Regions from separate parts of the Shewanella sp. GutCb genome, predicted to be linked through region 3. Evidence: riboswitches for the same ligand, from Rfam matches in the RefSeq annotation. Region 3 holds a riboswitch; each other region holds the start of a gene.

Region 1 (7,827 bases), on a different contig from region 3:
TAGGCACCGTGGATATGAGCAACTTGCAGTGCCCAGATATAATTGTCATCAAAAGCGGGTAATGGAGTGACTGTTAACATAGTAAATCCCGATAATTTGAGCGTTAAAACAAGTTTACTTATCAAAGCTATTGCTTGTATACCGCTTTCGTCATTAAAGTAGAGCTTCAGCCGATCAGGAGATTGCTTTGACTCATACAGGTATTCCGCTAAAACCTTATCATTGGTCAGAATTACCAAACGGTGCCGTGATACGTGAAAGTATAGAAGAGGCGTTGTTTCCATGGTGGCCGAGGGTGTTTGGCTATTATATGCTAAGCCTAGGGCCGCTCAGTGCCAAGCTGGATAAAACCGGTGTCGGCGTTAGTTGCCAGTATTCGCTTTTTGATGAACCTGAAGCCGATATTGTGGCTGATTATAGTCAATTGCCCATTCAAAATGCGTGTGTCGATGCTGTGGTGATGAACTTTCTTCTTGAGTTTGAGGCAGATCCATATCGGTTACTTCGCGAAGTCGACCGAGTCCTCATTTCGGGCGGCTATTTGATTATTGTTGGGTTTAATCCGTTAAGTTCAATGTTCTTGGGTAAAGTGCTACCAAAGCATCAACAAGAGATCCCCTGGAATGGCCGCTTTTTCATGCCTTCTCGCGTTAAAGATTGGCTTGGTCTTCTAGGTTATCAAGTGGTTGCCGACGAGCGACTCCTGCACCATCACCTGTTAAATGAAGTTAAAAGTGACAGTATTTGGTCTCATGCTTTAAAATCCTGGTTACCGAGTACCGGCAGCCTTTATGTTTTGGTAGCAAGAAAGCTAGAAACACCGCTCACTCCAATGAGATCAAAGCGAAAAGTTAAGCAACCCAATTGGTCGACAGCACCGAGTGCGGGTCGAACAGGCCATACTTCTCAATCAACCAAATGAATGGTTAAGACTATTAATGCGTATTACTTTGAAACAACTCGCTATTTTTGAAGCTGTAGCCCGCAGTGGCCAAGTGGCTAAAGCGGCTGAAATCGTTAACTTGTCCTCTCCCGCAGCATCAATGGCACTATCAGAGCTAGAGAAGCAACTGGATACTCGACTGTTTGAGCGGATTGGTAATCGACTGCAACTAAACTCACAAGGCAGTATGCTACTGCCACTGGCAACCGATGCGCTACACAAAATAGATCAGATAGAAAATGCATTTTCTCCTGCAGGCACTGAGTTAGGCGGTGACCTTAATGTCAGTGCTAGTTCAACCATTGGCAACTATTTATTAGCAAAAAGTGCAGTGGCTTTTTGTCTGCAGCATACCAACACAATGGTTAACGTTGATATTGATAATACCCAAGCGGTGATTAATGCGGTGCTCGAATTTAGAAGTGAAATGGGCTTTATTGAAGGGCAGTGTCTCGATAGCCGTATTACCGTTGAAGCTTGGCATAAAGACCGTTTATTGATTTTTTGCCAGCCAGAGCATCCTCTGGCGGGGAAAACAGTGAGCCCGCATGAATTAGCCAGTCAGTCTTGGGTGATGAGAGAAGAGGGCTCAGGCACCCGTGATTGTTTTGTCAATGCAGCCAACATGCTTGATATGCAGCCACAAGAAAAGTTTAGGTTCTCAACGCCTGATGCAATTAAACAAGCCGTGAATCAGGGGGCGGGGCTTGGTGTGCTCTCAGAGTTAACCCTTGAAAAAGAGATCAGCCGTAAAGAGCTCGCTGTTATCCATGTCGATGGGCTGTTGCTTGAGCGAAAATTTTATCGGATCCATCATAAAAGCCGGAAATTCAGCGCAATTGGCAGCGCGTTCACCACTTTTTGCCAAGATTTTTTAAACATTGATAGTTAGTTTTTATAACTGAGTCGCCGTTAAGCTTGTTGTGCTAAGTAGCCACTGTCTTCTTGAGTTGGTTTTTTCTCAGCAGCTTCACGGGCTAAGTCATCACAACGTTCATTTTCGATATGGCCAGCATGCCCTTTAACCCAACGCCAGTCGATTTTGTGCAATTGCGACACCGTATCGAGACGTTGCCACAAATCGACATTCTTTACCGGTTGCTTGGCTGAAGTGACCCACCCATTGCGTTTCCAGCCATGGATCCACTGTGTGATCCCTTGGCGCATATATTGGCTATCGCTCGTTAGGATCACTTGGCAGGGGACTTTTAATGCTTCTAATGCCACAATAGGCGCGAGCATCTCCATGCGGTTGTTCGTTGTTAGCGCAAAACCATCGGCGAGTTCGTTGGTCTGCTTTTTATACTTCATTACAATGCCGTAGCCGCCAGGTCCAGGGTTGCCTAAGCAAGAACCGTCGGTAAAGATAGAGATCTGTTTCAGTCCAGTCATCAAGTTGGTACCATAGCTAAAGTGCTGGGCGAGTATACCCAAAAAATTTAACTGAGAAATGCATTAATTCACATGAATATTATTTCAAGCGCTAAACGTCAGATTATTCTTGATACCGAAACGACAGGTATGAACCAATCCAGTGGTGCCATTCATCTTGGTCACCGAATTATTGAAATTGGTTGTGTTGAAGTCATTAACCGCAAGTTAACGGGTCGACATTACCACGAGTATATTAATCCGTTACAGCCTATCGACCCAGAGGCCATTGAGGTTCACGGGATCACCAATGAGTTTGTGGCGGATAAACCCAAATTTCATCAAATAGCCAAAAGCTTTATTGAGTTTATTGATGGTGCTGAAATTGTGGCCCATAACGCCAGCTTTGACGTTAGCTTTATGGACCATGAGTTTTCGATGTTACAGCCTGTTGGGCCTAAAACCGCAAATATCTGTCAAATTCTCGATTCACTTGCGATAGCAAAGCACCTGCATCCAGGTCAGAAGAATAACCTGGATATTCTGTGTAAGCGTTATGGCATTGATAACTCACGTCGCGATCTCCATGGCGCATTGCTCGATGCTGAGATCTTAGCTGACGTTTACCTCATCATGACTGGTGGGCAAACAAACTTTAACCTATCGAGTGAGAAAGCAGGGCAAGAAGGCGGAGGTATAAATAAACTGCCTAGAGACCGCGCAATACTTAAAGTGATCAGCGCAACGGCCGATGAACTAACTAGACATGAAGAGCGACTCGATTTAGTTGCTAAATCTGGACAGTGTATTTGGCGAGGATAGACCTCATTCTATGATTAAACGCGTAACAACTTGTGTGGTGATGGCATATTTGGGGCTAATGATAACTCATTGTGCCGTCGCCGAAGTGATGCTTTCATCGCAGGCATCAGAGTTAAAAAATCGATTTAGAATTGACCATATGGTCGACAGTGTCACGCTACTTATCCATCGTGAATACGGCAGCTCACCGGTTATTATCGTGCAACCTGACGGCAGTAAATGGTATATCAGTCGTCATCCTGAGCATGTTAAATGGATGGATGGCCTAACTGGCGACATGATCACTATCAAAGACCCAATGCCAGGCCCCTGGCAGTTAATCGGTAAGGTGGTTGAAGGTTCTGTCATCGATAAAGTGTCAGTGCTGTCCATTGATGTAGATCCGATCCCACAGCCGCTGTACCAAGGCGAGCGCTTAAAACTCACCGCCCGCTTGATAGGTGACGAGCAAAAGGTACGCCTACCCGGGTTAGATTACTTAATGAGCTGGACGGCAAAATTTATCAGTGATAATAATCCAGCCGATGAAAACTTTGCAGCCGGTAGCGTTATCGTGGGGACCTATCGCGATAATGGCGAGTCATTAGACGAGCGACCCGATGACGGTGTATTCACCAGTAAACTGAATCTAAACCAGGCTTGGGGCAGCTACACACTGCAAGTGATGGCTAAAAATGCGGTGCTTGAACGTAAGTATTCTGAGCCCTTTAGGTTGTCAACTCGACCCATTGCTGTCGATATTGTTGCCCCACAAAACCTCGATTCAGGTGAGTGGGATCTGCGGATCAATGTAGATGAAAATGAACTGGTTTTGGCTGAGACTCATGTTGAAGCTGAAATCGTAGGGCCTGCGGGAATGCGTCTTCAAGTCACGGTTTCCGAGATAAATAGCCCCGAGACCTTGTATAGCCTACGCAAGGTGAATGACTTTGGCAGCTATAGAATAAAGCTCACGGCGGTCAGCACCACCCAAAACGGCCGAGAGATCTACTTGACGTTACCGGAACTGTTTTTTAATTTTATTAAACCGCCAGAACCACCACCGTCAGCTGAAGAACTCGCCGCTAAAGCAGATCTCCAAGCTCAAAAAGCTGAAAGCACAGCAAAAGAAGAAGCGGTGTTTTGGCTGATAACCGTGAATACGGTGTTGTTTATTTTAGGCATATTGGTTTTGTTGTTTGTTCGTAAACGCAGTAACTTAAAGAAAGCACTCGCTGCGACGCAGGCGAGAATGGATAAAGAAAGTCAGCAACAGAAAATGACATTAGCGTTGGACGAGATTGATTTATCGATGCCTGAAGATTTCGATGATCCAAAAGCTGGATAATTAACCACCGCGACAGCCGTTGCAAAGCGTTGAATATCGGGATTGGTCATTTTTTAGCTGGTTAGTCATGGTTGACGCAAAAAATGATTGACTGAGTTTGGCAGTCTACGTATTATTCATCGCACTTGATGTGGAGCGGTAGTTCAGTTGGTTAGAATACCGGCCTGTCACGCCGGGGGTCGCGAGTTCGAGTCTCGTCCGCTCCGCCAATCAAGTGCTAAATTTAAAGCTATTTGTTAGTGACATAATGAATAGAATAAAAGCTAATCTTTAGTTAGTTTTTATAAGAGTTTAGGAGTGGTAGTTCAGTTGGTTAGAATACCGGCCTGTCACGCCGGGGGTCGCGAGTTCGAGTCTCGTCCACTCCGCCAATTTAGTGTCAAGTTTCAAACTATTTATTAGTGACATAATAAATAGTATAAAGGCTAATTTAGTTAGTTTTTATAAGAGTTAGGAGTGGTAGTTCAGTTGGTTAGAATACCGGCCTGTCACGCCGGGGGTCGCGAGTTCGAGTCTCGTCCACTCCGCCAGCATAAAGACGAAAGCCTCATCGAAAGATGAGGCTTTTTTCGTTTATAGCCGCTTCGTACACCCATCAGGCATTTGCACTAACTCACATTCCCCAATGCTGGTAAGAGCCGTTACTGATTCATAATATATTCAGTTTAACTAATCCGATATTTTCTTATGTAATACCCGTTGCATTAAAAGTTTGAGCATTCAGCGGGAATTAAAACCCTATAGGCAAGATGGGGAGATTGAAGCTAATCGTTATTCTCGGCTCTGGCATCCTCGGTAATTGCTCCTGCATTATTCTACCTTCGTCCATTCTTGGACTCGTACCTCCTAAATCTGGCCGCCAAGGGTGGGAATGTCTTATTTGGCATGGCAAGTTGACGAAGCGTCAAAGCTTTCTTAACTGCGCAGAAATATTGTTTAATTAGTATCCAAATCGAATGCATAAGATGATAATTAGTTAACTCAGTTAGCATTCTCATCAAAAAGCATGCTCTTTACAAATCGATTAATGATAGTGTGTGGTGATTAGTCGGGGAGCCAATAGGCTGAGATCATAAAATGAACCCGTTGAACCTGATTCAGTTAATACTGACGTAGGGAACTAATGGTCATTTGAGGCGTTCTTCCTGATCCGTTTCTTTTGCTGAGATAGCACCTTTTGGCGCATTTATTCTCACACGACTGTTTTTTCCTGACTGTTAGTTAGGGAAATAAATATGTCTTCATTAGTCACCACAGCATCTTTAACTCCATTCGTTACGACTCCTATTGTATTGACCATTGCCGGTTCAGACAGCGGTGGTGGTGCCGGTATTCAAGCCGACATTAAAGCCATTTCAGCGACTGGCTGTTATGCATGCTCTGTTATTACGGCATTAACGGCACAAAATACACAAGCGGTTACGGGTATTTACCCGATCAATGCAGAGTTTGTCGAGCAACAACTTGATGCCGTATTTTCGGATCTCAATGTGATTGCCGTAAAAATTGGCATGTTAAGTGATTCAAATATCATTCGTTCTGTCGCTAAAAAAATTAAACAGTACACCCCTAAATATCTCGTAGTTGATCCCGTCATGGTCGCAACCAGCGGTGATCTTCTTCTCCACTCCTCTGCCATTGATAGCCTTAAATCGGAACTGCTCCCTCTGGCTGATGTCATTACCCCTAATTTGCCAGAAGCCGCTGCGCTAATTGGCTGCTCAGTCCCCAAAAACGAAGATGAAATGATTGCTATGATCGACGAACTTCGTCAATTAGGCGCTAAATCTGTTTTGCTAAAGGGTGGCCACCTAGAAACCGATGACAACAGCACTGATTTACTGATCCTTGCCGACAATGTTGAGCGTTTATCAACGGAGCGGATTAAAACTCGCAATACACACGGAACAGGTTGCACCTTATCTTCTGCAATCGCCTCTTACTTAGCTCAAGGGCATGAATTATCAGCGGCGGTAAAACGGGGCAAATACTACATTACTCAAGCGATTGCCCATGCTGATGAGTTGAATATTGGACAAGGACATGGGCCCGTGAATCACTTTTTTGTCTTAAACACTCAAGGGCAGTCGTAATGAAGCTAGAGCCATGTAATAACAGCCTCGGTGCAGTTATCTCAAATGGCACTTTGCAATACAAAGACAGCGCAGCGGCCATTATGTCGGGTTTAAACATGTCCATCGCTGCAGGAAAGTGGACGGCGATATTGGGTAAAAGTGGTTGTGGTAAAACTTCAATTTTGCGTTATATGGCAGGTTTATTGACAGATAAAGTGATGTGGTCGGGTGACATTCACATTGATGGGGGAGAATGCTTAGAAGGCAACATTGCTTACATGGCGCAACAAGATCTATTGATGCCGTGGTTAAACGTACTTGATAACGTCTGTTTTGCTCACAAATTTTCGGTGAACACTCAATTTAATGCCAATCAAGCCCGCGCGATTGAATTGCTAGAGCGTGTTGGATTAAAAGGGCATGAACAGAGTATGCCCGTGCAACTGTCTGGAGGAATGCGTCAGCGTGTGGCGTTAGCAAGAACGTTAATGCAAGACAAGCCGATGGTATTAATGGATGAGCCCTTTTCTGCGTTAGATGCGGTTACTCGCCATCGACTGCAAGCGCTTGCAGTCCAAGTCTTGGCGGGTAAAACCGTATTACTCATCACGCATGATCCGCAAGAAGCACTTAGATTAAGTGATGCGATTTATATCATGCAAGGTCAACCAGCCTCAGCGGTGCTTTTACCGGTGCCAAACTCAACCATTCCACGAAAATTTGATGCGGAGCTAGCGATTCTTCAGCAACAGATCATTGATACGTTGGAGGTTGACTATGTCTAAGCTACTTTCAATCAATCATGAGCACTCCGACAACCACATTGCATCTCAAACGATTGTGTTACAAACGGAGAGGGCAGAGCCAAAAGCGTTACCGAAAAGCGCTAAATCGATAGGAAGAATCATCGTCAGTGCTGCTGTAATACTGGCGATATGGCAGTTTGTTATTATGATTTTCGCGTTGCCCAGTTTCATTTTTCCGAGTCCGATAGCGGTGTTTGAAAAACTAATACAGCGTTACGATGTGTTGTTATTCCATTCATGGATCACCGCGCAAGAGATTATTCTTGGTCTTGGTTTGGGCCTTTCTATGGGGTTATTGTTTGCACTCCAAATGCTGCTGTTTGACCCACTTCGACGTTGGTTATTGCCTATTTTAATTGCGAGCCAAGCCATTCCTGTATTTGCTATCGCCCCGATTTTAATGCTGTGGTTAGGTTACGGCATTGCGTCAAAAATCGTGATGGCGGCGCTGATTATCTTCTTTCCGGTGACAACTTGTTGTTA
Region 2 (7,827 bases), on a different contig from region 3:
TATTTGAATTTTGTATTACACTAATAGATACAAGGATGGTTACCATATAAACATGGAGAGTTAAATGTTTAAAGTTATGCACTGGGTTATTGTAACCCGATCACAAATATTAGTCGATCTGCTCAATACTCGATGGCCTCAACAATTTTTAGTTAAAATTCATAATGTTATTCCAGATAATGTTATCGATTATTTTACTGAAAACAGAGTAAGTCTGGTCATTATTGATCTCTCTAGTGTAGATATCCCAAAAGCCTATCAAATTCAACGAAGGTTAGATAAAGAGAGGAGTGGGGCTCGGGTTGTGTTCCTGCATTATCCTCAACAAGTAGATGCCAAATTCTTAGTTCAAAGCAATATTACAGCGGGTCTATTCTATTCGGGCGCCTCATTAGACACTATTGGTTTAGGCATGGCCAAAATAGTTCAGGGGTTAACTTGTATTCCAGACGATTTTAATCAACAAGATGTTCATAACGTCAGTACTGATGAAGAGTCAGACGCTCTGACTATCCGAGAACGTGAAGTACTGCAGGTCCTGCGTTCAGGGAGTACCAACATTGATATTGCCAATCAACTATTTGTGAGTGAAAGTACGATTAAAACCCATTTATATCGTGCTTTTAGAAAAATTGGAGTTTCTAGCCGCGGCCAAGCAATCGCTTGGGCACAAATGAATACCCATGAAGTCATTCAATAAATCTCTTCAATGGGATTAAGCTCTCATTGACTTTACTGATATTGTTAGGCGCTCAACTTAAGTGCCTTTTTTATCACTACCATCACAACTAAACTCATTGCTATACAGTTGTGTATTCATTTGGTATTATCGCTTTCGTGGTTAAACTATGAGATCGAAAGAGATGAATATGATTAAAGTTATTATGTTGGTTATTACTATTTTATCGGTAATGTTTTTTGCTGAGGCGGCCACTGTCGGTTGTGATAGGGCGGGTGGAGTGAAATGCCAGAAAGTTAATAAGCCCTACAAGTCCTATAAACGTGCAAAAGTGATTGTCATTCCTAGAAGTCATCTTCATTACCATGCTTATCATACGCCACTGCTTTCAGCATTAGGCTTAGCTATTGTGCTAGATGCTGCCGGTAATGCGGTAACCAATAAAGGCGATAAAGTGGTGGTGCTTGGGGAAGGTAATGAAGTTAAAAATGTTTATGAAAAAGATGGCGTTGTTTACCTGATTAAGGAACAGAGTTAACTTGGATAATCTATGGGCCAAATCAACGGAAAGCGGTGTTGTTTTGGCCATGTACATATAACGAGCACCAAATCTAATATTACTTGTCTTGCTCACGTTCACTGTTTAAAAATTCAAAGCCTCTTTTCCAAAATATAAATTGCTCTTCATCAGGTAACTTTCTCACTTCTTTAAGCATATTGTTAAAAGCTGAGTCAATCATAAGTCGATCTGATAATTTGAGGTAACGATACACAACAGGTCTTAAAACAACTGAAAAATCCCCGCTAAGATCTGAGTAACGCTGTTCTTCTAACGCATACGTATTCAACACCAGTTCACGCATGCTAAGTGCGGCAAGTAGTGAGTTTTTGTCACTGAATGACTGATATTGAGCAGCGCGTGAGTAACCAGCTCTTTTGTGAACGTCGGACATATTGAGCGCGATCATGCCATTTTCTTTTATCAGCTCGGCGGCAGCATTAAGCAGTGCGGTTTCTTTAGCGGTGAGCATGATGAGTCCTGTAATTTTTTATTTATTTAAAATGGATATGGTCCTAAAGTCAATCATATTGTGTATACAGCTGTTCAATTGGCACTCAAATCATTGCAAATAGACTTTTTAACGCATAAAAACGCGAATCGCCAGATGCCGTTTTTCGAGTATACTAGGTTTAACTTATTCTTATGAGAGCAATAAAATGGCCGAAGAAACCATATTCAGCAAAATTATTCGACGTGAAATTCCAGCAGATATCCTATTTCAAGATGAGCTAGTGACTGCATTTAGAGATATCAGTGCACAAGCACCGACGCATATATTGATTATTCCTAACCATCTGATCCCGACAATAAATGATATTAAGGCTTCCGATGAGAAAGCGTTGGGAAGAATGATGTCTGTTGCGGCCAAACTGGCTCGCGAGGAAGGGATAGCAGAAGACGGTTATCGCGTGATCTTGAACTGTAATGAACACGCAGGCCAAGAGGTTTTCCATATTCACATGCATTTAGTCGGAGGCCACTCTTTAGGCCCTATGTTGAGTCAAAAACGATGAAAAAAGCTGCCGATGTTTTTCCGTTAACGGAGATGGCAAGTCGATTTGTTGGGCAACTTACTCAGTGCCAAAAATTAAAGCTTAAGGTGTTAGAGGGCAGTGATAAACATGTGCTCATTGAGCTGCCTTATGATCCTCAACTTGTTGGTTACCCAGACACTGGTGTGATCCACGGTGGAGTGATAACAACATTGATGGATACGGCCAGTGGCTGCGCTGTCGTGTGTTCTATTTTTTATCAGTTTGGTGCTTTGGAGATCTCACCAACGCTTGATCTGCGAGTTGATTACATGAAACCTGCTGAACCGTTTAAGCCAGTCTATGGTTTTGCAGAGTGTTATAAATTGTCATCTAGCGTCGCTTTTACTCGTGCTATTGCTTACCAAGATTCAATCGATGATCCCATTGCTAATGCGGTAGGCTCGTTTATGCGAATTAGTCCAGAAATGGTTGGCGAAGAGTTTAGACAAGCACTGATGGGAGAGCCGCGTCATGACTAACCCGAGTCATTCAGAATCTGATGCGACAAAGTTAGATTTCAAAAGTATCGTACGAAAAGCAACGGAACTAAATGATTTTGGTCACTTGCTTGAACATGTGCCTTACGCCCAGTTTATTGGAATGGGTGTTGAGCGTTTTGGCGATGAACTAGTTTTTAAGCTGCCAGCAAAAGATGATAATATCGGTAACCCAGTACTACCTGCACTGCATGGTGGTGTTATCGCAGGTTTTATGGAAATGTCAGCCATTGTGCAGCTAATGGTCTTTATGCAGACCACTAAAGTACCAAAAGTAGTTGATTTCTCAATTGATTATCTCAGAGCTGGCTACCATAAAGGTAGCTTTGCTGAATGTAAGATCACTCGCCAAGGTCGACGAGTCGCTAACGTGAGCATTACTTGTTGGCAGACTAATCGTAAACACTTGATTGCGACGGCAAGAGCCCATTTTTTAATAGATTAACTTAGCTATCCTTGTATTAACACTGAATGATTTTATTCTAGGGAACAAAATGAAAAAATTGATTTTAGGCTTATTTACAGCGTTGATTGTCGCGGCTTGTGCACCACACACAGCAGGCTTAATGGTGGGTTCTAAAGGTGAAGTGCGTGTTGATAACAACAGCTTTGGTAAAGAAGTCACCGTACGAAGTGTAATGGCGCGCCCTGAAGGTGGTTTTTTACAAGGCACGGGCACGATTATTAGTCAGGTCTCTACTGACTTGCGCTTGCAGTATAAATTCACTTGGTTTGATACCAGTGGCATGACGATTGATGATGAAGGCGTAAGCTGGAAGTCAGTAAAATTGCATGGCAAGCAGCAGCTACAAGTATCAGCGGTTGCGCCTAATGTTAACGCAACTCGCTTTGAGCTATATGTAAGAAAAGCCTTTTCAAATTAATATGTAGATGATTAGAAATTATATTTGTTATGAAAACGTCAGCAAAGCTGACGTTTTTTTATGCATAAAGATTGTAAACGTTAAGAAGACTGTCATCAGTTTGTGAAATTCATGTATAATCGGCCGCGCCAAGGGGTGTTAAAGTCTATAAACCATAAGTTGGATATTGTGGATTTTAACTGAGATGTTGAAAAACGAACCCTTAGAACCTGATCCGGCTAATACCGGCGTAGGAATGGGCCACAATTCATTTCCCGAACGCTTCTTTATGTTGCCGGATCTCAAAATTTTAATTTGAGGTCCTATGTTAAATCTAAAAACTTATTCTCCTATAGCGGTTGCCGTCATGGCTGCGCTAGTTTCATCACCTACGTTTGCCAATACTGACTCAGAAACACCTGTTGATGAGATGGAAGTCATGGTTGTGACATCTGATTTTCGGGGCACATCGCTAGAAAAAATGCCATCAAGCGTCACCGTTATTGATCAGCAGCAAATTGAGGATGAAGGTGCACAGCACTTTGAAGATATCTTAAACTCAATTGCTAATTTCAACTGGTCCGGTGGTAGCTCAAGACCCAAATACTTCCAAATTCGTGGTGTCGGTGAGCAAGAAGAGTATCAAGGCGCACCTAACTCCTCTGTTGGCTTTATCGTTGATGATATCGATTTGTCCGGTTTAGGCATGGCTTCAAGCATGTACGACTTACAACAAGTTGAAGTATTACGCGGTCCTCAAGGTACACGTTATGGCGCTAATGCGTTAGCAGGTCTTATCTACCTTAAAAGTAATGATCCTACCGACGTATTTGAAAATGGTGCAGAGATCTCGCTAGGCGATGATAATTTACAGACCTTTAGTGGTTTTAGCTCGGGTCCATTAACCGATTCTGGAAACTTGCTTTACCGTGTGTCGCTGCAACAGCATCAGCAAGATGGTTATCGAGATAATCTTTATCTTGGTGAGAGCGATACTAATAACCGTGATGAATTCACTGGTCGCGCAAAATTACGTTGGTACGCGACTGAAGAACTAGAAATTGACCTGACTTACTTACATGCAAATTACGATAATGGATATGATGCTTGGACATTAGATAATAACGGTTTTGATACGTTAACGGATGCACCTGGCGTTGATAAGCAACGTACTAACGGCACCGTTTTAAAGTTTATTTACACTGGTGCTGAAAATGTTGAACTGACTTCATTAACCTCTCTGGCACAGTCAAAAACTCACCATAACTATGACGGTGACTGGGCTAACCCTGATTATTGGGACAGTCGAGATTGCGATGGTAGCCCTTGTGAATATGAGTATAACTGGGATAAGAAAGGCGACAGGCAGACCATCACGCAAGAGTTTAGGTTAGCTTCAACTGAATCAGGCCGTATATTTGCGGGCAGTACTGACTGGCTCGTCGGTGTATACGCAATGGATCTACAAGAAGACAATGAGACTATGGATACTTATAGTCAGTTAAGTGCGGAATACGAGGCGCAAAACTATGCGTTATTTGGTCAATTAGATTCAGACCTAGGTTCGGGCTATGCTTTGTCGGTAGGACTGCGGACAGAGCGTCGAGATAGTGAATACAGTGATTCAGATGGCGACGAATTTAAGCCAAGCGAAACCATGTGGGGCGGGCATATTGCGTTAAGCAAAGCACTCGGTGAAAACCACGAGTCATATATCCGCGTGGCGAGAGGCTATAAAGCGGGTGGCTTTAATATGTCACTGCCGAGTGAACTCGCCGATAAAAAAGAGTACGACACTGAAATTCTTTATAACTACGAAGTGGGTTTGAAGTCGGTTTGGTTTGATGGTCAAGCAAGCACTAATCTGTCGGTATTCTTTATGGATAGACAAGATCAACAAGTCGCGGCATCGCAACAATCGACAGTACCTGGCGAAGAGGGGAATTTTATTCTCTTTACCGAAAATGCAGGCAGTTCTCATAACTATGGTGCTGAGCTTGACGGCAACTGGTATGCAACCGATAACCTAAAGCTTTACACCAGTTTAGGTTGGTTAGAAACCGCTTATGGTGATTACGAGTACGAAGATAAATATGGCACCGTAGTCGATCTTTCTGGCCGTGAGCTAGCGCATTCCCCTAACTTTACCTTTAGTGTTGGCGCGACTTATCGCAACGATGCTGGTTGGTTTGCTAACGTGAATGCCAGTGGTAAGAGTGATTTTTATTACTCGGATAGTAACGAGTCTACATCAGATGCATACCAAATTTTTAACGCCAAAATAGGTTACGAAGCTGACATGTGGTCTGCATATCTCTGGGGACGTAACCTATTTGATGAAAAATACGGCGTTCGAGGCTTCTATTTTGGCAACGAGCCAGATTTAGGCTGGGCAGATAAGCAATATGTGCGCTATGGTGATCCACGCCAACTAGGGGTTACTTTAAACGTTAAGTTTATGTAAATCCTAATTAATAAATAGTTATTACTCTTTAATATTGTTACCAACAATAAGTGCTTGAGGTCAAAAATGAAGTTAACGGCAGAAATTAGTTGCTACCCACTACAAGACAATTATTTAGATCCAATAAGGTGGTTTATAGGCCGGGTCGATACCTATGACAATATCCAACGTGTGACTAACGCTATGGCAACACAGGTGTGCGGTGAGTACGCCGAGGTGATGGCAATGTTGGCAACAGAGATGGAAGCGGCCCACGAAAAGTGGGGCAAAGCGGTATTTGTATGTAAATTTATTGGTGGTGAGCTCGACTTAAGCCACAGTGAATAACTAAGCTAAAGTAATATAAGCCACAGCCGTAATGACAATTAGCCACAGGGTGTTATCGATACTTTGTGGCTTTTTATTTTGAGCTTTTAATAGTATATATTTTTAATAGAGAGACTTAAGTCAATGGCAGATTTCTGGCTATCGTTAGTCGACAGTTTTACATCAGCATTCGGTGAAGCGCAAGCCCTAACAGCGTGGGAAGCGGTTGCTGTGCTGCTGGCTTTAGCCTACTTGATACTCGCGATGAAAGGTAGCGTGTGGTGTTGGCCCGCGGCATTAACCAGTACTGCAATTTATACGGTGTTGTTTTGGAAAGTGTCATTGCTGATGGAATCGGTGCTTAACGTTTATTATATGGCGATGGCCGTTTATGGTTATTGGCTGTGGACCAAAGGAGGCAATGGCCATGATGGGGTTAAAATTGTTTCATGGCGACTGTCGACTCACCTTAAATTGATTGCAAGTACCACATTGTTGGCGTTGATTATTGGTTATTTTATGGCAACACAAACTCAAGCCTCATTTCCCTATTTAGACGCCGCAACGACCTGTTTTGCAGTGATGACAACTTTTTTAGTGGCTAAAAAAGTGTTGGAAAACTGGATCTATTGGTTTGTTATTGATGCTGTGTCTATCTACTTGTATGTAAGCAAGGGACTGATGTTAACGTCAGTGCTCTTTGTGTTCTATGTCGTTATGGTGGTGTTTGGTTACTTTATGTGGCGCAATCAAATGAAAACGCAACGGCCAAGTGACAGTATGGTTGTACTGGCAGGAGCGGCTTAAGTTGAGTGACTCGCTTAAGCAAGACTTAGCTCGCTATTTGACTCTGTCAGGTTTGACTCGGGTAAGTGTTATAGCCCCTTTAACGCAAGGTTTGAGCAATCAAAACTATTATGTTCGCGGATTACACCCGAGTAAGGCCGTAGAGTCTGAGTGGGTGCTTAGGCTCAACAGCTGGGCTAGCTCTCAAATCTGTGACCGAGACAGTGAAGTGCATGCTTGGCGCTCTGCAAGCGATGCTAACCTGGCGCCTAAGATGGTCTATATCAGCCCTGATAAGCAATTTTATTTGAGTGAGTTCTTATCCCAACAGCACCACCGTAGCTGGAGTGAGCTTATAAGTGCGAATGGGGCTCACCCTGTTACCCATACCCAAGAGAATTGGCCGGGTGCAGAACAATTGTTACTGCAATTACTCAATGGTTTAAAACAGTTGCCTCCCCCTAAAAATGTCATCACAGTGGATAAACAATGGCAGATATATCACGCCCGCTTGTGCCAAATGCAGCAACAATTACTGAATAAAGACAGTGATATTCATCCAAATATTGAGCCTTGGTTACAACAGTTTGATTGTTTAATCACACAGACTGATGCAATTAATTCAATGTTAGACAC
Region 3 (7,827 bases):
CCATTCATCTGCCAATGTTTGATAGGCTTTTGCAGGATCATTAGCTTCAGTAACGGCTCGAACCACCGCCACATCATCAACACCACTGGCTTTCACCGCAGCAAGATTACCGGCATCAATACCGCCAATAGCAACAATTGGCAGCTCTCCTTGCATGAGAGCAACATAGCGAGCCAGCTTGCTTAGCCCTTGAGGCGCCGAAGGCATCTGCTTAGTGGTGGTGGGGAATATGTGCCCAAAAGCGATATATGATGGCTGGTGCTGCATTGCCAATAAGATTTCAAAATAACTATGGCTCGATAAGCCCAGTGCAATATCAGCTTCGTTAAGTCGTTTTAAATTACTTTCAAACAGATCTTCTTGGCCTAAATGCACACCGTAGGCTTGGTGCTTTATGGCCAGCTGCCAGTGGTCATTAATGAACACTTTCGCTCTGTAGTCTCGGCCCAGCGCGATTGCTTGAACAATTTTTTGCTCAAGCAAAGGATCGTTTTCATCTTTAACCCGCAGTTGAATGGTTTTGGCGCCTGCACTGAGCAGTTGCTGCAAAAGATCAATCTCTGCAACCACAGGATAAACGCCTAATGGCTCAACGATTTCTTTAAAAGCATAAACCTGCTTACTAATGGCATTAACGCCATAAAGGGACTGATTCAATGATGAAAGAGGCTCAATAAAGGGATATGACAGCAACTCATTTGGCCAACCACAGCGCGCTAAACAACCTGGTCCGCTGCCGGGTTGATAACTGTTGTGTAATCCTTGCGACACATAAGCTTTTGCAACCACAACGGCGTCATTCAATACAAATCCATGTGCCATAACGGCAGCAATTGCCGATGACAATGTGCAACCAGTGCCGTGACTATTGTTAGTGGCTATTCTTGGCGATGTTAACCAAAAAGTCTGGTCTCTATGCAAACTAGAGATCCCTGTCACTTGGTAGCAAACAAGCAAATCGCGGGCATGCTCTTGGTGCCAATGTGGCCCTTTATCGCCCCCTTTAGCCAGTACCGATGTCGCTAATAAAACCGCAATAGAGGTTGCCGCCTTTATACTTTCATCAGCTGTCGATAATGGACGCCCAGCTAAAATCTCCAACTCACTCACATTAGGCGTAATTAACGTCAGTAAACCTTTAAACGGACTAAAATCGAGTTGTGCACCTTTAGCCAGTGCGTCGCCGCAAGTCGCTATCATCACAGGGTCAAGAATGACGGGTACAGTTAGATTATCGCCTTGCCATTGCGCGAGTTTGTCCGCTAACCAGCTTGCAACGATATTAATCTGCAGCTGACTTGCCAATAAACCAATTTTAATTGCCTTTGGTATGAGATCCGCTGCTAACGTATCAAGTTGCGCCACGAGCATCTCGTCAGAGACCGCCTCAACCGCTGCTACCGTCACCGAACTCTGTGCCGTGACAGCGGTGATCACGCTGCAACCATGTGTTTCAAGATCAAGCATGCTGGCCAAATCGGCCTGAACCCCTGCACCGCCGCCGCTATCGGAACCCGCAATCGTCCACACTAATGGACGATTGCTCGTTGGCAGTCGGCTAGAATTAACCTCAGCCATAACTACTCCTCTAACGCGACGACTTTACTTTCAGCGCCAGTGCCAGCTTCGTGATATAACTCAGCGCCCTTGGCCTTAAACTCAGCTGACATCTGCGCCATGCCACTGCTAATATCACTATCCGAAAGCGCTGATGTTTCAGCTTGACCGCTATAGGCTTGATACTCTGCGGGTGACTTAACTTCGACCCCCTTTGCTTCAACTTCTAACGCCAGCTTCTCTTGCGCTGCGGCGTAGTCGCGAACCTCTTGGCTTATTTTCATTGAACAGAACTTTGGACCACACATAGAGCAAAAGTGAGCCACTTTGGCTGACTCTTGCGGCAGTGACTCATCGTGATAAGCGCGAGCCGTTTCAGGATCCAAGCCTAAGTTATATTGATCTTCCCATCGGAACTCAAAACGTGCTTTTGAAAGTGCGTTATCTCGAATTTGTGCACTTGGGTGACCTTTAGCAACATCGCCAGCATGAGCCGCAATCTTATAAGCAATAAGCCCCTGTTTAACATCGTCTTTATTAGGTAAGCCCAGATGCTCTTTTGGCGTCACATAGCACAACATTGCACAGCCATACCAGGCAATCATCGCCGCGCCTATCCCAGAGGTAAAGTGATCATAACCAGGCGCTATGTCGGTCGTTTGCGGGCCTAAAGTATAAAAAGGCGCCTCATCACAAATATCTAATTGCTTATCCATATTCTCTTTAATGAGGTTCATTGGAATATGGCCAGGCCCTTCAATGATGGTCTGAACATCGTATTTCCAGGCAATTTTAACCAGCTCGCCTAAGGTCTCGAGCTCCGCAAATTGAGCTTCATCATTGGCATCAGCAATCGAGCCCGGACGCATACCATCCCCTAATGACAGTGAGACATCATAAGCTGCACAGATCTCACAAATATCTCTGAAATGTTCATAGAGGAAGTTTTCTTTATGGTGCGACAAACACCATTTAGCCAGAATAGACCCCCCGCGCGATACGATGCCCGTGAGGCGTTTTGCGGTCATGGGTACGTAACGCAGCAATACACCCGCATGGATAGTAAAGTAGTCAACGCCTTGCTCAGCTTGCTCTATCAAGGTGTCGCGGAATGTTTCCCAGTTAAGATCTTCAGCAACACCATTCACTTTTTCGAGTGCTTGATAGATAGGCACGGTTCCAATGGGGACAGGAGAGTTGCGGATAATCCACTCTCGGGTTTCGTGGATATAACGACCGGTAGACAAGTCCATTACCGTATCAGCCCCCCAGCGGGTAGACCACACCAGCTTTTCAACCTCTTCTTCGATAGAAGAAGTCACTGCTGAATTACCAATATTGGCGTTCACTTTCACTAAAAAGTTACGTCCAATAATCATCGGTTCAGCTTCAGGATGATTGATATTTAACGGGATAATGGCTCGACCACGAGCAATTTCACTGCGAACAAACTCAGCAGTGATTGGCTCATCGATAACGGCGCCAAAGCTTTCGCCCTTATTTTTTTGAGTTAACATAGGGTCGGTCACCTCTGCCATTGCCATATTTTCGCGAATAGCGATATATTCCATTTCAGGGGTGATAATCCCTTGGCGGGCATAGTGCATTTGCGTTACGCGCTGACCTGACTTTGCACGGCGAGGAGGCACTAACGACTCAAAACGTAAATGGTCTAAACCATCATCGGCCAAGCGTTGCTGGGTAAAACCAGAGCTGACAGCGGGTAACTGTTCGGTATCATTTCGTTCAACGATCCAGTTATGACGTAATTTATCTAAGCCTTTGTGCACATCAATATTGGCATCAGGATCTGAGTAAGCCCCAGCACAGTCGTATACTTTCAGCGGTGGGTTAGCTTCAAATACAGGATTTTTCTCATCACCACTGAGCAAAGTGTCAGCTTGATGAATTTGGCGCATACCGACGTTAAGATCAACGCGGCTACCTTGAAGATAGATCTTCTCGGAATTTGGGTGTTGTAACGGTTTTAGGTTATCGATGAACTGTTGAGCTTGAGCTCGGGTTTCGCGGCGTTTAGACATTAGCAAACTCACTATTATAAAAATGAAGTTGCTTGTCAGGAGAAATGAGTAATTGAAAGTTGAAAATGAAACCGCGTCATAACGCTAATTCCAGATGCACTTAACCACCGAAATGTGACTGCTAGCAGCATTAATACAGCCGATACTATGCAGTTATTTCGCTTGTTACCTACGCAGGTTCTAGCCTGATCAGGTTCAACGGATCCCGAATAAACGGTCTCAGCCTTATGGCACTCCGACAAGATGAGCCGGCAGTATAAGCCTAACAGTGACTAAGAAACAAGTACAAATCATTCACAAACCTCTGTTATGGTAAATATTTTTATTGACTCATAGCTTATTGATAATAATACAAATAATTTAATATTGCATATTAAACTACTATTTATCATGAAAAATTATCACCTCAAAAACGACTATTTTCGACTAATCATTCTCTTTTCTAATCGTGCTGAGATAGCGTCATTAATCGCTTTTTTAACTTTATCGCCACCGCAGTTAAAGGGGTAACCGATATTTTCTGCGTAAGGGTTAATTTGGGTCGGCACCTGCACTATTCGAAAGCAGGTATCACCGTGACGTACGATACGGTTAGGATCGAGTCGATGATCTGTCGTGGGTATTTTGCTGTACTCATCTACCTCAGGAAAAACTAACTCTACCATGTCACCATCCATCTTACTCAAAGAGTGCGGCCCGCTATATTTATTGGCTTTATCGACAATCAGTGCGTCTAGTGCGGCATCATTTTTTCGTTGAAGATAGGATTGAGCAATAGCCATTGCACTACGGCGAGGAACGTACGTCGGCAGGCTCTTATTGATTCTTATGTCCGTTTTTTCCGATAAATCCGTTGTCGGCAGTATGGCTTCAATGGTGTTGTCAGCCTCCATCGCGGGTTCATGTACTGGCGATGTCTCGACAAGTTCGTCAGCCTCGGTGGGGTTGTCGCTATCTGTTGGCGAATGACGTGGCGATCTCACCTTAGTTGTTGAGCTGTCGATGCTATCCATCACCTCATCTTTTACCGGTTTAGCTTCGACATACAGGTATGATTGGATTTTGATTGGGGCAACAGTTGTAACCTTTAGCGTTTGTCTCACCCAAAGCTGATTAATAATACCAATCAATACAATGTGCAGTAAAATAACCCATATGAATGATTGAAACAGCTGAAATGAACGCAAGCAAGAAGAGCGTTTCACGCCGCCTTTATCACGATTATCCGCCTCAACAACGACCTCAGCGATAGAGGTTGATTCCGCAGCGGTGTTGATACCAAACATAGGTTTAACTAGAGGATGGCTGACCGGGAGCTCAAACTGTTTATCAGCCCTAATGACCGCCAAAGTTGCACTGGCTTCCTCAGTGCTTACCGATAAACTGAGCAGAGGTTGTCCTTTGCCATTCTCTGCTGCAAGCGCAGTAAAAACAGGTGCTGAGGATCTGCTAACTGATTTCATCCGATGAATAACTCTATAGTCCATAAGGTTCAATTAACGCCATGAGAAGACAAGGTTAACCTTAATAATGGCGTTATTTATAACGATTGACTCATGCTGATTTATTTAACATGAAGCTTGTTTGTGGCTGGTTAATTAATTAAGCTAATTTATCAATGAATAATAATCACTTAAAACATTAGATACCGCTTTATTACAAAAGTTCAACATCGAGTGTTATTGTCTTTTTTTATCATTGATCATCACTAATGTAATGGTGATTACATTGGACCTATTTTAAGCTAACACGTGTACGCTAAACTATGACTATTATCATTAAAGCTGATACACTGCAGCTAATCGTGGTCAAACCAGAAGTCATTTACGCCTTATGTCTACTCAAGAATCAACCTTGTCGCCAAAGCAAACCCTAGTATCAAGTGCTAGTTATAGCGTTAAAGAAGAGCTAGCAAACAGCTTAAGTCATGGGTTAGGCGTTGTGGCAGGTGTTATCGGCTTGATTATGTGTATTTTAAAAGGCTATGAGCAATTAACTTTTGTGCAAATGGCAGGTGTAGTGATTTACTGCGGCAGCATTATTTTGCTCTTTCTTTGCTCGACTCTATATCATAGCGCAACAGATAAAGCTTTGAAGCATAAATTAAAAATTGCCGACCATTGTGCCATCTACCTGTTGATAGCGGGTACCTATACCCCTTTAATGCTGATTAGTTTAGAAAATGAAAATGGCAACGGAAATGCCAACTTGGTGCTCATTGCCATTTGGTCATTGGCAATCGGAGGCATTCTTTTCAAGACACTCTTTATCACTCGCTTTAAAGTCTTCAGTCTAGTCTTGTACCTTGCCATGGGTTGGCTTTGTGTCACCGTGATGAAAGAGTTAATTGCAGGAATGTCGCCATTAGGCTTTAACCTTCTCATTATTGGCGGGTTATTTTACAGTTTAGGGATTGTTTTTTATGTTGCTAAACGCATTCCCTACAACCACGCGATATGGCACTTGTTTGTATTAGGTGGCGCCATTAGCCACTTCCTCTGCGTTTACTTAACGGTCATTTAATCGTGTATAAATGGTCTTCATTGTGTAATGACAATATAATACTAAATGACTGAGCTCTTATTTTAGACAAGGATTTGTTAGCGTATTGGCTTGATGTAGCGTAGAGGGTATTAGTCTATATATCGCGATATAGCTTTCTTCGAACAAAGACGACTTGTTAGCTTAGAGCCCCTATAACATTAACACTGTAGATGTCAGTCTCATCGATAAGGAAAAATAGACCACTTTCCTCCGGCAGCGAAACTATTTTTCTTTTACTGCACTTTTCACCATACTTTTTATATGTTGCATAAATGTCTTAAAATGGGGCATAAAATCTAAAAACAACGCATGTTTGCAATGTTCAATCATCACGGGACCTAATAAGCGTAGCGCAACAGCAACCTTAGTTGCAAGAGAGTCTTCCAACCCACTGCCTTTCTTTAAGTTTCTACAGCCTTGAACAAATCTTCTCTATCTTGTAACTCAAACTGTCGTGTTTTCCCCATTTCCTCTAGCGATACTACCTCTTCAATGGTGACGCGGTAGCAATTATCACTTCGAATTTTAGTGGTCATCGTTATTGCCTCTAGTGTTAGGTGCTTATCGATATATTACTGTTTACAATATTTAAAATCACAATACTGAGTACCATAATTGTTTCTTTAACGGTTTCTTTTAGTTAGTCATCATCCGGATTCATTGCTTCTTTTATTTCATCACTGCCGAACCCTTTCCGGGATAAATAGGCGTACGCTTTCGACTTTCCTTTATAATCCGATAAGTCATAGCGCTTTTTCGCCAACTCTTTTTTACAACTTTGATAAAAGTCGACATCTTCTGATAGCGTTAATTTGTACACCGTATCTTCAAAGTCACTCACATCAATCAGTCGCTGCTTTAATTCTTGCAAGATCAAGGTTTCGCCTTTACCTTTGTTAAATAGCTTGATTATTTCCGTTGTTAAGTCAACTTTGTCTGCTTTCACCGCTAATTTACTGCGCAGTGTTTCACGCTCTGGATGTTGTGATAATGCGTGATCTATTTCTACGCGAGAGAAACCTTTAGTGGTCATCTGCGTATAGACCTTTTCTTTGTTGGTGCCATAAAAGTTATCAAACTTGCTTAACAGCCTAGAGGTGGCCATCTCAAACGCATCGACTTTTTGCTCGTCCATTACTTGCTCTATCGCGGTATCAATGTCGGTGACGGGAACGCCGCGCAGTTGTAACTTACGTCTTATTGCGCCTTTACCGAGTTCATTACTAAAGGCTACCTCGCAATAGCGCACCGCAAAGTCAAAGTCATTTTTTAAATATTCGTTCTCTATTAGTTTGGCGAGGACAATATCAATCCATTCTTGGTTTTCGGTTTTCCGTTCAAGCTTGGTCCGAATTTCATTAATGGTAAAATCTTGCTGACCAAGGTGCCAATAGGCGCTATTGAAAACGTTATCGATAGTTTTGGCTTGACGTAATGGTTGGCGCTGCATAACAAATTGATCTTAAATTAAAAAATAACCAAAAGCAGTGTAGCAGATCCCCGCGTTGTTGAGTACGCACTAGGTGTATCTTCGTACTCGAATACGATTTGACAAAAACCATATATGCCCCGGTTAACTCTGCTTGTATTAGGGAATGTGTGAGAAAAGTAGATGCAGATAAACAGCATATAAACGCGTCTTTACCCCCAACACTTCTTGGGCATTTTGATAGGCACTTACCCT

The links. Region 3 has a riboswitch for thiamine pyrophosphate ahead of thiC (phosphomethylpyrimidine synthase ThiC). Riboswitches for the same ligand answer to the same signal wherever they lie in the genome.
Region 1: it holds a riboswitch for thiamine pyrophosphate, as region 3 does, so the genes downstream of both, thiD (bifunctional hydroxymethylpyrimidine kinase/phosphomethylpyrimidine kinase) here and thiC (phosphomethylpyrimidine synthase ThiC) in region 3, are expected to answer to the same signal.
Region 2: it holds a riboswitch for thiamine pyrophosphate, as region 3 does, so the genes downstream of both, CXF86_RS22070 (TonB-dependent receptor) here and thiC (phosphomethylpyrimidine synthase ThiC) in region 3, are expected to answer to the same signal.

The regions. Positions count from the first base shown of each region.
Region 1 is NZ_PJBL01000012.1:6,509-14,335, reverse strand. Features, by position in the region: gene gloB (hydroxyacylglutathione hydrolase) at 1-80, opposite strand, end outside; gene CXF86_RS07190 (class I SAM-dependent methyltransferase) at 188-922, shown strand; gene CXF86_RS07185 (LysR substrate-binding domain-containing protein) at 939-1,835, shown strand; gene rnhA (ribonuclease HI) at 1,856-2,335, opposite strand; gene dnaQ (DNA polymerase III subunit epsilon) at 2,408-3,136, shown strand; gene CXF86_RS07170 (TIGR03503 family protein) at 3,147-4,463, shown strand; tRNA gene CXF86_RS07165 (tRNA-Asp) at 4,596-4,672, shown strand; tRNA gene CXF86_RS07160 (tRNA-Asp) at 4,758-4,834, shown strand; tRNA gene CXF86_RS07155 (tRNA-Asp) at 4,917-4,993, shown strand; TPP riboswitch at 5,503-5,599, shown strand; gene thiD (bifunctional hydroxymethylpyrimidine kinase/phosphomethylpyrimidine kinase) at 5,699-6,556, shown strand; gene CXF86_RS07145 (ABC transporter ATP-binding protein) at 6,556-7,323, shown strand; gene CXF86_RS07140 (ABC transporter permease) at 7,316-7,827, shown strand, end outside.
Region 2 is NZ_PJBL01000106.1:143,710-151,536, forward strand. Features, by position in the region: gene CXF86_RS22035 (helix-turn-helix transcriptional regulator) at 65-700, shown strand; gene CXF86_RS22040 (hypothetical protein) at 870-1,217, shown strand; gene CXF86_RS22045 (helix-turn-helix domain-containing protein) at 1,297-1,710, opposite strand; gene hinT (purine nucleoside phosphoramidase) at 1,898-2,254, shown strand; gene CXF86_RS22055 (PaaI family thioesterase) at 2,251-2,754, shown strand; gene CXF86_RS22060 (PaaI family thioesterase) at 2,747-3,217, shown strand; gene CXF86_RS22065 (YcfL family putative periplasmic lipoprotein) at 3,267-3,656, shown strand; TPP riboswitch at 3,778-3,909, shown strand; gene CXF86_RS22070 (TonB-dependent receptor) at 3,961-6,099, shown strand; gene CXF86_RS22075 (hypothetical protein) at 6,166-6,426, shown strand; gene pnuC (nicotinamide riboside transporter PnuC) at 6,550-7,212, shown strand; gene CXF86_RS22085 (phosphotransferase) at 7,214-7,827, shown strand, end outside.
Region 3 is NZ_PJBL01000022.1:8,274-16,100, reverse strand. Features, by position in the region: gene thiE (thiamine phosphate synthase) at 1-1,578, opposite strand, end outside; gene thiC (phosphomethylpyrimidine synthase ThiC) at 1,581-3,599, opposite strand; TPP riboswitch at 3,749-3,847, opposite strand; gene CXF86_RS13195 (hypothetical protein) at 4,016-5,062, opposite strand; gene CXF86_RS13190 (PAQR family membrane homeostasis protein TrhA) at 5,433-6,122, shown strand; gene CXF86_RS22940 (DUF3861 family protein) at 6,366-6,530, opposite strand; gene CXF86_RS22935 (DUF3861 domain-containing protein) at 6,545-6,679, opposite strand; gene CXF86_RS13180 (RecX family transcriptional regulator) at 6,784-7,593, opposite strand.